Regions from separate parts of the Ruegeria sp. G12 genome, predicted to be linked through region 1. Evidence: riboswitches for the same ligand, from Rfam matches in the RefSeq annotation. Region 1 holds a riboswitch; the other holds the start of a gene.
What was found. A riboswitch is a leader RNA that binds a small molecule or an ion and turns the genes downstream of it on or off. The one in region 1 is predicted to bind cobalamin.
Positions count from the first base shown of each region.

Region 2: it holds a riboswitch for cobalamin, as region 1 does, so the genes downstream of both, ACR0JN_RS05995 (DUF1636 family protein) here and ACR0JN_RS07795 (energy-coupling factor ABC transporter permease) in region 1, are expected to answer to the same signal.

Region 1 covers NZ_JBQFOO010000003.1:18,200-22,406, reverse strand. The annotation lists gene ACR0JN_RS07815 (heavy metal translocating P-type ATPase) at 1-173, shown strand, start outside; gene ccoS (cbb3-type cytochrome oxidase assembly protein CcoS) at 177-335, shown strand; gene secE (preprotein translocase subunit SecE) at 436-633, shown strand; gene nusG (transcription termination/antitermination protein NusG) at 822-1,355, shown strand; cobalamin riboswitch at 1,526-1,667, shown strand; gene ACR0JN_RS07795 (energy-coupling factor ABC transporter permease) at 1,719-2,399, shown strand; gene rplK (50S ribosomal protein L11) at 2,666-3,115, shown strand; gene rplA (50S ribosomal protein L1) at 3,117-3,815, shown strand; gene ACR0JN_RS07780 (phosphotransferase) at 3,881-4,207, opposite strand, start outside.
Region 2 covers NZ_JBQFOO010000002.1:429,456-433,662, forward strand. The annotation lists gene ACR0JN_RS05980 (protein-L-isoaspartate O-methyltransferase family protein) at 1-533, opposite strand, end outside; tRNA gene ACR0JN_RS05985 (tRNA-Cys) at 762-835, shown strand; gene ACR0JN_RS05990 (NAD(P)-dependent oxidoreductase) at 877-2,013, opposite strand; cobalamin riboswitch at 1,979-2,181, shown strand; gene ACR0JN_RS05995 (DUF1636 family protein) at 2,265-2,645, shown strand; gene cobW (cobalamin biosynthesis protein CobW) at 2,642-3,697, shown strand; gene cobN (cobaltochelatase subunit CobN) at 3,701-4,207, shown strand, end outside.

The sequences.
Region 1 (4,207 bases):
ATACGGCAGTCAAGGCCACCAAACGGATTCGCGAGAACTTTCAGATCGCCACCGTCTATAACGTGATTGCTGTGCCTTTGGCGGTGATCGGGCTGGCGACCCCGCTGATTGCGGCATTGGCGATGTCGACCTCGTCTATTACCGTATCCCTGAACGCATTGCGGCTGAGGTAAACGATGGAAGTGCTGGCCTACCTGATCCCGATTTCCCTGTTTCTGGGCGGTGTTGGACTGGTTGCGTTCATCTACACAGTGCGCTCGAACCAGTACGAAGACCCCGAGGGCGATGCCCGCCGGATTCTGAGCGATGAATGGGACGACAAGCCCAAGCCGTAACCGGGCCATGCCCGAACTTCACAGTTGTCCCGACTGCCCTTGAAATTGCCGCAATGCCCGGTTATGTCCGGCCCATCCGCTAGCAGAGAGAATACGCCAAATGGCTACCACCAACCCGATCCAGTTCATTCAGCAGGTCCGTGCCGAAGTTTCCAAGGTCGTCTGGCCGACCCGGCGCGAGGTGCTGTTGACCACGGTTATGGTGTTCATCATGGCCGCGCTGACGGCTGTGTTCTTCGCTCTGGTCGATCTGGGCATTCGCGGCGGTCTGCAGCTTATTCTGGGCGCATTCAGCTAAGCGCCCAAACACCACTGCCCCCTTGCGCCCCGCGCAATGTGCTAGTAGGTGACGCGGGACTATTCGGAATGGGCGTGCGGCGATTCGGACCGCGCGCCGCTTTTTATTCCGGGTCACGCGATAGGATTTCAATTCCGGTGCATCCGGCCAACAGGATGCGACCGAAGGCAAACAAGGACGACAGGTTCATGGCGAAACGGTGGTACTCGGTCAGCGTTCTTTCGAATTTCGAAAAGAAGATCGCAGAGCAGATCCGCACGTCGGTGGCCGAGCAGGGCCTTGAGGACGATATCGACGAGGTTCTGGTGCCCACCGAAGAGGTGATCGAAGTGCGCCGGGGTAAGAAGGTCACCACCGAGCGCCGCTTCATGCCGGGCTATGTGCTGGTGCATATGGAAATGTCGGATCAGGGCTACCACCTGATCAACTCGATCAACCGCGTCACCGGTTTCCTGGGCCCGCAGGGTCGCCCGATGCCGATGCGCGATGCCGAGGTGAACCAGATCCTGAACCGCGTTCAGGAAGGCGAAGAAGCGCCCAAGCTTATGATCACCTTCGAGGTGGGCGAAAAGGTCAAGGTCAACGACGGCCCGTTCGAGGATTTCGACGGCATGGTCGAAGGCGTGGACGACGAGGCGCAGAAGCTGAAAGTCTCGGTTTCGATCTTTGGTCGGGAAACGCCAGTTGAGCTGGACTTTACGCAGGTTACCAAGCAGGGCTGAGGCGCCCCGCAAGGAATTGCTTTCGGCCGCGATGTTTAGGGCATCGCGGCTTTTTTTGTCGGCGGCGTCACGGAATTACGTAGACCGAGACGTTCACGCCAAATGTTTTTTGAAGATTCGCGGGCGTACGCTTACATGTCGCAGACAGAGCTTGCCCGCGGCCTGTGGTCATGTAGTGTCGCGTTGATGGTGGCCTTCGAGAGGAGGTCTTAATTGGGAACCGGGTGAGATGCCCGGACTGCCCCCGCAACTGTAAGTAGCCGAACTATCAGAGCTACGAGTCAGGATACCTGCCATCTTAATGCAACCGCCGGAAATCCGGCCCTTCTATATGCGTCGGGTGGACGCGAAAGGAACTCTCTAATGCACATCGAACCTGGCGTCGTCGACGGCGCGAAAATGGTCCTCGCCTATGGTACGGCTGCAGCCGCTGCTGGCTATTCTTTGAAGTTGATTGGCGATGATTTGAAAACTCATTCCATGGCGTCATTTTGCGTGCGCTCGGTTGTGGCTGCTATCGGCGTTTTTGTATTCTTCGAAGTCTTTCCGCACTTCGCTGTCGGCATCTCAGAGGTGCATTTCATACTTGGTACAACCCTGTTTCTGCTGCTCGGGGCCGGTCCGGCAGCCCTTGGTCTAGCTGGCGGTCTGGCAATTCAGGGTTTCTTGTTTGCACCGTCTGATGTACCAATGTACTTCGTCAACATCTCGACCCTGCTTTTTCCGCTTTTTGCAGTGGACGCGCTGGCCAGAAAAATCATCCCGCAAACCATCAGCTATGTCGATTTGCGCTATTCGGACGTGCTGAAACTGTCCGCTGTGTATCAGGGTGGCGTCGTTGCCTGGGTAGCCTTCTGGGCAATCTACGGGCAAGGCGTTGGGGCCGAGAACATCTCGGCGGTGACAAGCTTTGGCATGGCGTACTTGCTGGTGATCCTGATCGAGCCGCTGGCCGATCTGGCCGTTCTGGCTGGCGCGAAAGGCCTGCGGACCTTGACCGACCGGGGCATCTTTACGCACCGTTTGCACAACGCGGCAGCATAAGCGCGAAACCAACGGTCTGTGGTGCCCGCCGCGCCGCAGACCTATCTGGACGGTTTTGTGACTCAAGCTGTCAGGCGTGCGCATAACTCAGCTTTCGAAACCGCAAGCCGCCCCCTTGCCAACCCTCGCATTCCCCTATAAACGCCGCCTCTATCGTCTTCGGGCGAGATTCTCTCGTGGGAGGTTGCTGGGATCGCGATCCCGGGCCGGACCACGCAACATAGTCTGGGCGAAACGCGTTTCGCCCGAGTTGAAAGGAAAACCAAATGGCTAAGAAGCTTGCTGGTACGATGAAGCTGCAGGTTCCTGCAGGTCAGGCGAACCCGTCGCCGCCAGTTGGTCCGGCGCTGGGTCAGCGCGGCATCAACATCATGGAATTCTGCAAGGCGTTCAACGCCAAGACCGCAGACATGGAGCAAGGTGCCCCTTGTCCGACCGTGATCACCTATTATCAGGACAAGTCCTTCACCATGGACATCAAGACGCCGCCCGCGTCTTATTACCTGAAAAAAGCCGCTGGCCTGAAGCCGGTTGGCAAGCGGAACCGCCCCCGTGGTGCCGAGAACCCCGGTCGTGAGACTGTGGCCACCGTGACCACCAAGCAGGTTCGCGAAATCGCCGAAGCCAAAATGAAAGATCTCAACGCCAACGACGTCGAAGGCGCAATGCAGATCATCCTGGGCTCGGCCCGCTCTATGGGCATCGAGGTGAAGTAAGATGGCAAAACTCGGTAAACGTACCCGCGCTGCGCGCGAAGCTATCGCCGGCAAGGAAAACCTGTCGGTCGAAGAAGCGGTTGCTTTGGTAAAAGGCAACGCGACCTCGAAATTCGACGAGACCATCGAAATCGCTCTGAACCTGGGCGTTGACACCCGTCATGCGGACCAGATGGTGCGCGGCGTTGTCGGCCTGCCCAACGGCACCGGCAAAGCGATGCGCGTTGCTGTTTTCGCGCGTGGCCCCAAGGCGGACGAAGCGAAAGAAGCAGGCGCGGATATCGTTGGCGCAGAGGACCTAATGGAAACCATTCAGGGCGGCACCATCGAATTCGATCGCTGCATCGCGACCCCGGACATGATGCCGATCGTCGGCCGTCTGGGTAAGGTTCTGGGCCCCCGCAACCTGATGCCGAACCCCAAGGTCGGCACCGTGACCATGGACGTGAAAGCAGCCGTGGAAGCAGCCAAGGGCGGTGAAGTTCAGTTCAAGGCGGAAAAAGGCGGCGTTGTGCATGCCGGTGTTGGCAAAGCGTCGTTCGACGAAGCCAAGCTGGTCGAAAACGTCCGTGCCTTTGTCTCGGCCGTGGCCAAGGCGAAACCGTCGGGTGCCAAGGGTACCTACATGAAAAAAATCGCGCTGAGCTCGACCATGGGCCCGGGCGTGACGCTGGATGTGGCGGCTGCTTCGGGCGAATAAGCTCCGAGCTGTCAGAAAGATCAGACCCGGGCGGTGCGAACTGCCCGGGTTTTTCTTTTTTGGCACTAGTCGAGTGTCTGCCGGAACGCCTGTTGCAGCCTCAGCTCAAGCCGCGCGCGGCGGTGGTCTTCCTGCGGGCTGCAGGCATAATCGCTGCGGCTGAGAAACAGCCAGTCTTTCAGCAACCGCCCCCGGATGCAGAAATCCAGAATGTCGGTATTGATCGGATGGCGGTAGCGGCGAAAGAACATCTCTTTGTGTCTTTTCAGAATGCCGCTGCGGTCGACCTCGGAGGCCGGGCCATCGCGGAAGATATCCGCCTTCAGGAAGTCGACGATGTCATAGGCCGCGAGTTTCTCGCGCGTTTCGGTGAAATCCAGGCCGATGGTTTT
Region 2 (4,207 bases), on a different contig from region 1:
CCTTCGATGAACAGGCAAGCAATGCGGCCATGATCCTTGAGCTGACCCAGCAGATCGTCCGGTATCTCCTCGACCCCGCCCTGGATCATGATCACGTCATACGGCCCATGTTCAGCCGCACCCTGCGCCAGAGGTCCCACATGGACAATCGCATTGTCGGCATTCGCGTCACTGAGCAGGCTTTGCGCCTCGGACGCAAGGGTTTCGTCTTCCTCGACACCCACAACCAACTCGGCCATTCGCGCCGCAACAGCGGTGGAATAGCCAAGCGCCAAACCAATATCCAACACCGCTTCATCACCAGAGATATTCAGCAGATCCAGCATCTTAGCCAGCGTCCGCGGCTCAAGCATGCAGCGCCCGTTTCCCAGGTCGATCAAGCCATCGGCATAAGACGCCTCACGCTGTGACGCGGGCACAAAGCTTTCGCGCGGCACGTTCAGCATAGCGTCGATGATCGGAAATTTTGTGACGTCCGAGGGCCGAACCTGCGTGTCAACCATCGTGCGGCGCCGGGTGGCGAAATCTGTCATGTGATCTCTCGTCTTGAACCCTTGATTATCTGGCTTGTGCCACATCCCTTGAGCACCGGCAACGGCCCAGATGCCGCAACCGAGGTTTTGTGACAGGTTTGGTACCGGGGCGAGGGCGTTCAATTTGCGAGGCGAGCGCCGATTTTACATTCTTCCCACTGGACGCCCCCAGCGAAAGCTGCTAAAACGCCCTCCACACCACGGCAAGTATTTGATTTTACTTGAAAAGGCGAGTTGGCGGAGTGGTGACGCAGCGGATTGCAAATCCGTGTACACCGGTTCGATTCCGGTACTCGCCTCCATCTCTCTGAAACACCTCGGTTTTGCGGTTTGGCTGCCAGCGTTATTCTGCGGCGCGCCCTTGCGGGATGACTTCATATCCTGGCTCTTCAGGCTCATCATCCTCCATTTCAGCCGGAAAACCGGGCGCGCGGATGTCCAGGCCGGTGGCCTCTTCCAGCCGTCGGATGATGTTCGGCGACAGTTCGCGGTCGCCGTAGCGCGCGATCCCGTCTTCGAAAATCTTGATCATCAGCGGGTTGATCTCAAGCGGCACTCCGGCGCGGTCGGCCACGTCCTGAAACAGGCCAATATCCTTTTTCACCAGATCCATGGTGAACGAGATATCGCGCGAGCCGTTCAGGATGACTTGACTTTCCGTCTCATGCACAAAGGATGTCCCCGACGAAATCTTGATCGCCTCATAAGTGGTCCCGAGGTCCATCCCGGCGGCCTTGGCGGTCACCAAAGCCTCGGCGCAGGTGATCAGGTTGGCGGTGGCCAGATAGTTGGTCAGCACTTTCAGCACCGAGGCCGAACCCAGATCGCCCGTATGCAGGATGCGCCGCCCCATGGTGGTCAGGAAGGGCAGAATACGCTCGAACGTCTCGCGATCACAGCCCGCGAAGATCGAGATATTGCCGGTCGCAGCCCGGTGGCAGCCGCCCGAGACCGGGCAATCCACCGCAGCCCCGCCCCGCTCGATCACCATCGCGCCAAGGCGTTTGACTTCGGCTTCGTCGGTGGTCGACATCTCCATCCAGATTTTGCCGGGGGTGACCTCGGGCAGCATCTCTTGCATCACCGCATCCGAGGCAGCGGGGGATGGCAGGCAGGTGATCACCGCATCGCAATCGCGCATCAGCTGGGCCGGGCTTTCAGCGGCCTTGGCCCCTTGCGCAACAAACGCAGCCACCAGATTGGGGTTCAGATCATGCACCGCCAGATCGATCCCGTTGCGCAGCAGCGATCCCGAGAGCTTGCCCCCCACATTGCCCAGCCCGATAAACCCTACTTTCATGCGCCGCACCCTCCTGTTCGCGTCTTGCGAGCCATGCCAGCACGTTGGCCCAACCGGATCATGCCGCCCAGCGACCCGGACAGGTCGCTTTTTAGCCGCGCAATCACGGATCAGCGTGTTGCGCTTGACAAGCGGGGCAACCCTGCCGCATGTCCCTTTCGTTGGTGTCTGCGACAGCAGATGAAAAGGGAATGCGTCAGCGGGTTTTCCGTCAAACGCAGCCGCCCCCGCGACCGTGACCGGAGAGGGTGCCCAAGCCACTGGCGAATGCCGGGAAGGCGGGACATCCGACAGAGGACGCCTCTGACATCCGCAAGCCGGGAGACCTGCCAGCACCCGAGAATGAAACCGGACGGGGTGTTCCGGTGTCGGGTCAATGGACCCGCATGAAACCCCGTCCCCCACGAAGAGGATTTGGGGGGATGAGAGACATGACCGAGACCGCTCCGGTCGAATTGCTGGTTTGCACCACTTGCCGTCGCGGGCTGCCCGTCGAAGATGATGCGCAACGCCCCGGCACATTGCTGCACAAGGCGCTGGAACAGGCAGACCTGCCCAAAGGGATCACTCTGAAAGCCGTGGAATGCCTGTCGAACTGTGACGAGGGCTGTTCCATCGTGCTGCGTGGCGGCCCGGATCGCTGGACATTCGTCTATGAGCATCTGAACGAGGTCGACCACGTTGACGTGATCGTTGACGGCGCCACCAAGTACCTAGCGACCGAGGATGGCCTGGTCAAATGGCGCGAGCGCCCTGAACATTTCCGCAAAAACTGTGCGGCCCGCATTCCCCCGATTGGAGCCCTGAAATGAGCAATCTTGAGAAACTCCCCGTCACCGTGATCACCGGCTTTCTGGGCTCGGGCAAGACCACGCTGGTCCGTCATCTGATGCAGAACCCGCAGGGCAAGCGTCTGGCTGTTGTGGTCAACGAATTCGGCGATGTCGGCGTCGATGGCGATATCCTGAAATCTTGCGCCATTCCTGACTGCCCTGCCGAAAACATCATGGAGCTGGCCAATGGCTGCATCTGCTGTACTGTGGCCGACGATTTCATCCCCACCATCGAGGCCCTGATGGCATTGGAGCCACGCCCCGATCACATCCTAATTGAAACCTCTGGTCTGGCCCTGCCCAAACCGCTGCTGAAGGCATTCGATTGGCCCGATATCCGGTCCAAGATCACAGTTGATGGCGTGATCGCTCTGGCCGATGCCGAGGCCGTCGCTGCCGGTCGTTTCGCGCCCAATGTCGAGGCCGTGGACGCCCAGCGTCTGGCGGACGATTCCATTGACCACGAAACACCGCTGTCCGAGGTATTCGAAGATCAGATTTCCTGCGCCGATATCATCCTGCTGACCAAGCCCGATCTGGCCGGTCCCGAAGGTGTCGCGAAAGCGCGAGAGATCATCGCCGCCGAAGCCCCGCGCCCTTTGCCCGTCGTTGAGGTGGCCGAAGGTGCCGTAGACGTGCGCGTCGTGCTGGGCCTTGAGGCCGCCGCCGAAGATGACATGGACGCTCGTCCCTCCCATCACGACGGCCATCACGATCACGAGCATGACGATTTCGAAAGCATCATCGTCGAGCTGCCGGAACAGGCCGACCCGCTGGATCTGGTTGCCAAGATCGAACGTCTGGCCAAGGAACTCAACATCCTGCGCGTCAAAGGCTATGCCGCCGTTCAGGGCAAACCCATGCGCCTGCTGGTGCAGGCCGTAGGTGCGCGTGTGCGTCATCAGTATGACCGTCCGTGGGAGCCCGGCGAAGACCGCCGCTCGCGCCTTGTGGTCATTGCTGAGCATGACGACATCAAAGAGGCCGAAATCCGCGATATCCTTGTGGGCGTGACCGAGACCGCCGAGTAAGCCATGCACGTCGTCTTCCGCGAAAGCCACGGGCTCGAGGAAACCGAGACCCCGACCGATCTGGGCCAAAGCCCGGCGGATCTGGTGGTGCTGTCCTTTTCTGACAGTGACCTCGGCGCTTTCGCGGCAGGCTGGCATCGTGGCGGCGGCCCAGAAGGGCGGATGCCGACCCTCCGGCTGGCCAATCTGACGGCGCTGAAACATCCCTTGTCCATCGACACCTATGTCGAGCAGACGCTGGAAGGGGCCAAAGGCATCCTGATCCGTCTGATCGGAGGGGTGCCCTATTGGTCCTACGGTTTGCAGCAGGTTCTGGCGCTGGCGCAGGCCAAAGGGATCGCTTTGGCCGTCCTGCCTGCCGATGGGCGCGAAGACACGCGGCTGGATGAGTATTCCACCTTACCCGTCTCGACCCTCCGCCGTTTGGCGCATCTCTGCGACACGGGCGGAGAGGTTGCAGCGCAGGCGGCACTGGCGCAGATGGCGCTGGCAGCGGGGCTTTACGCAGGT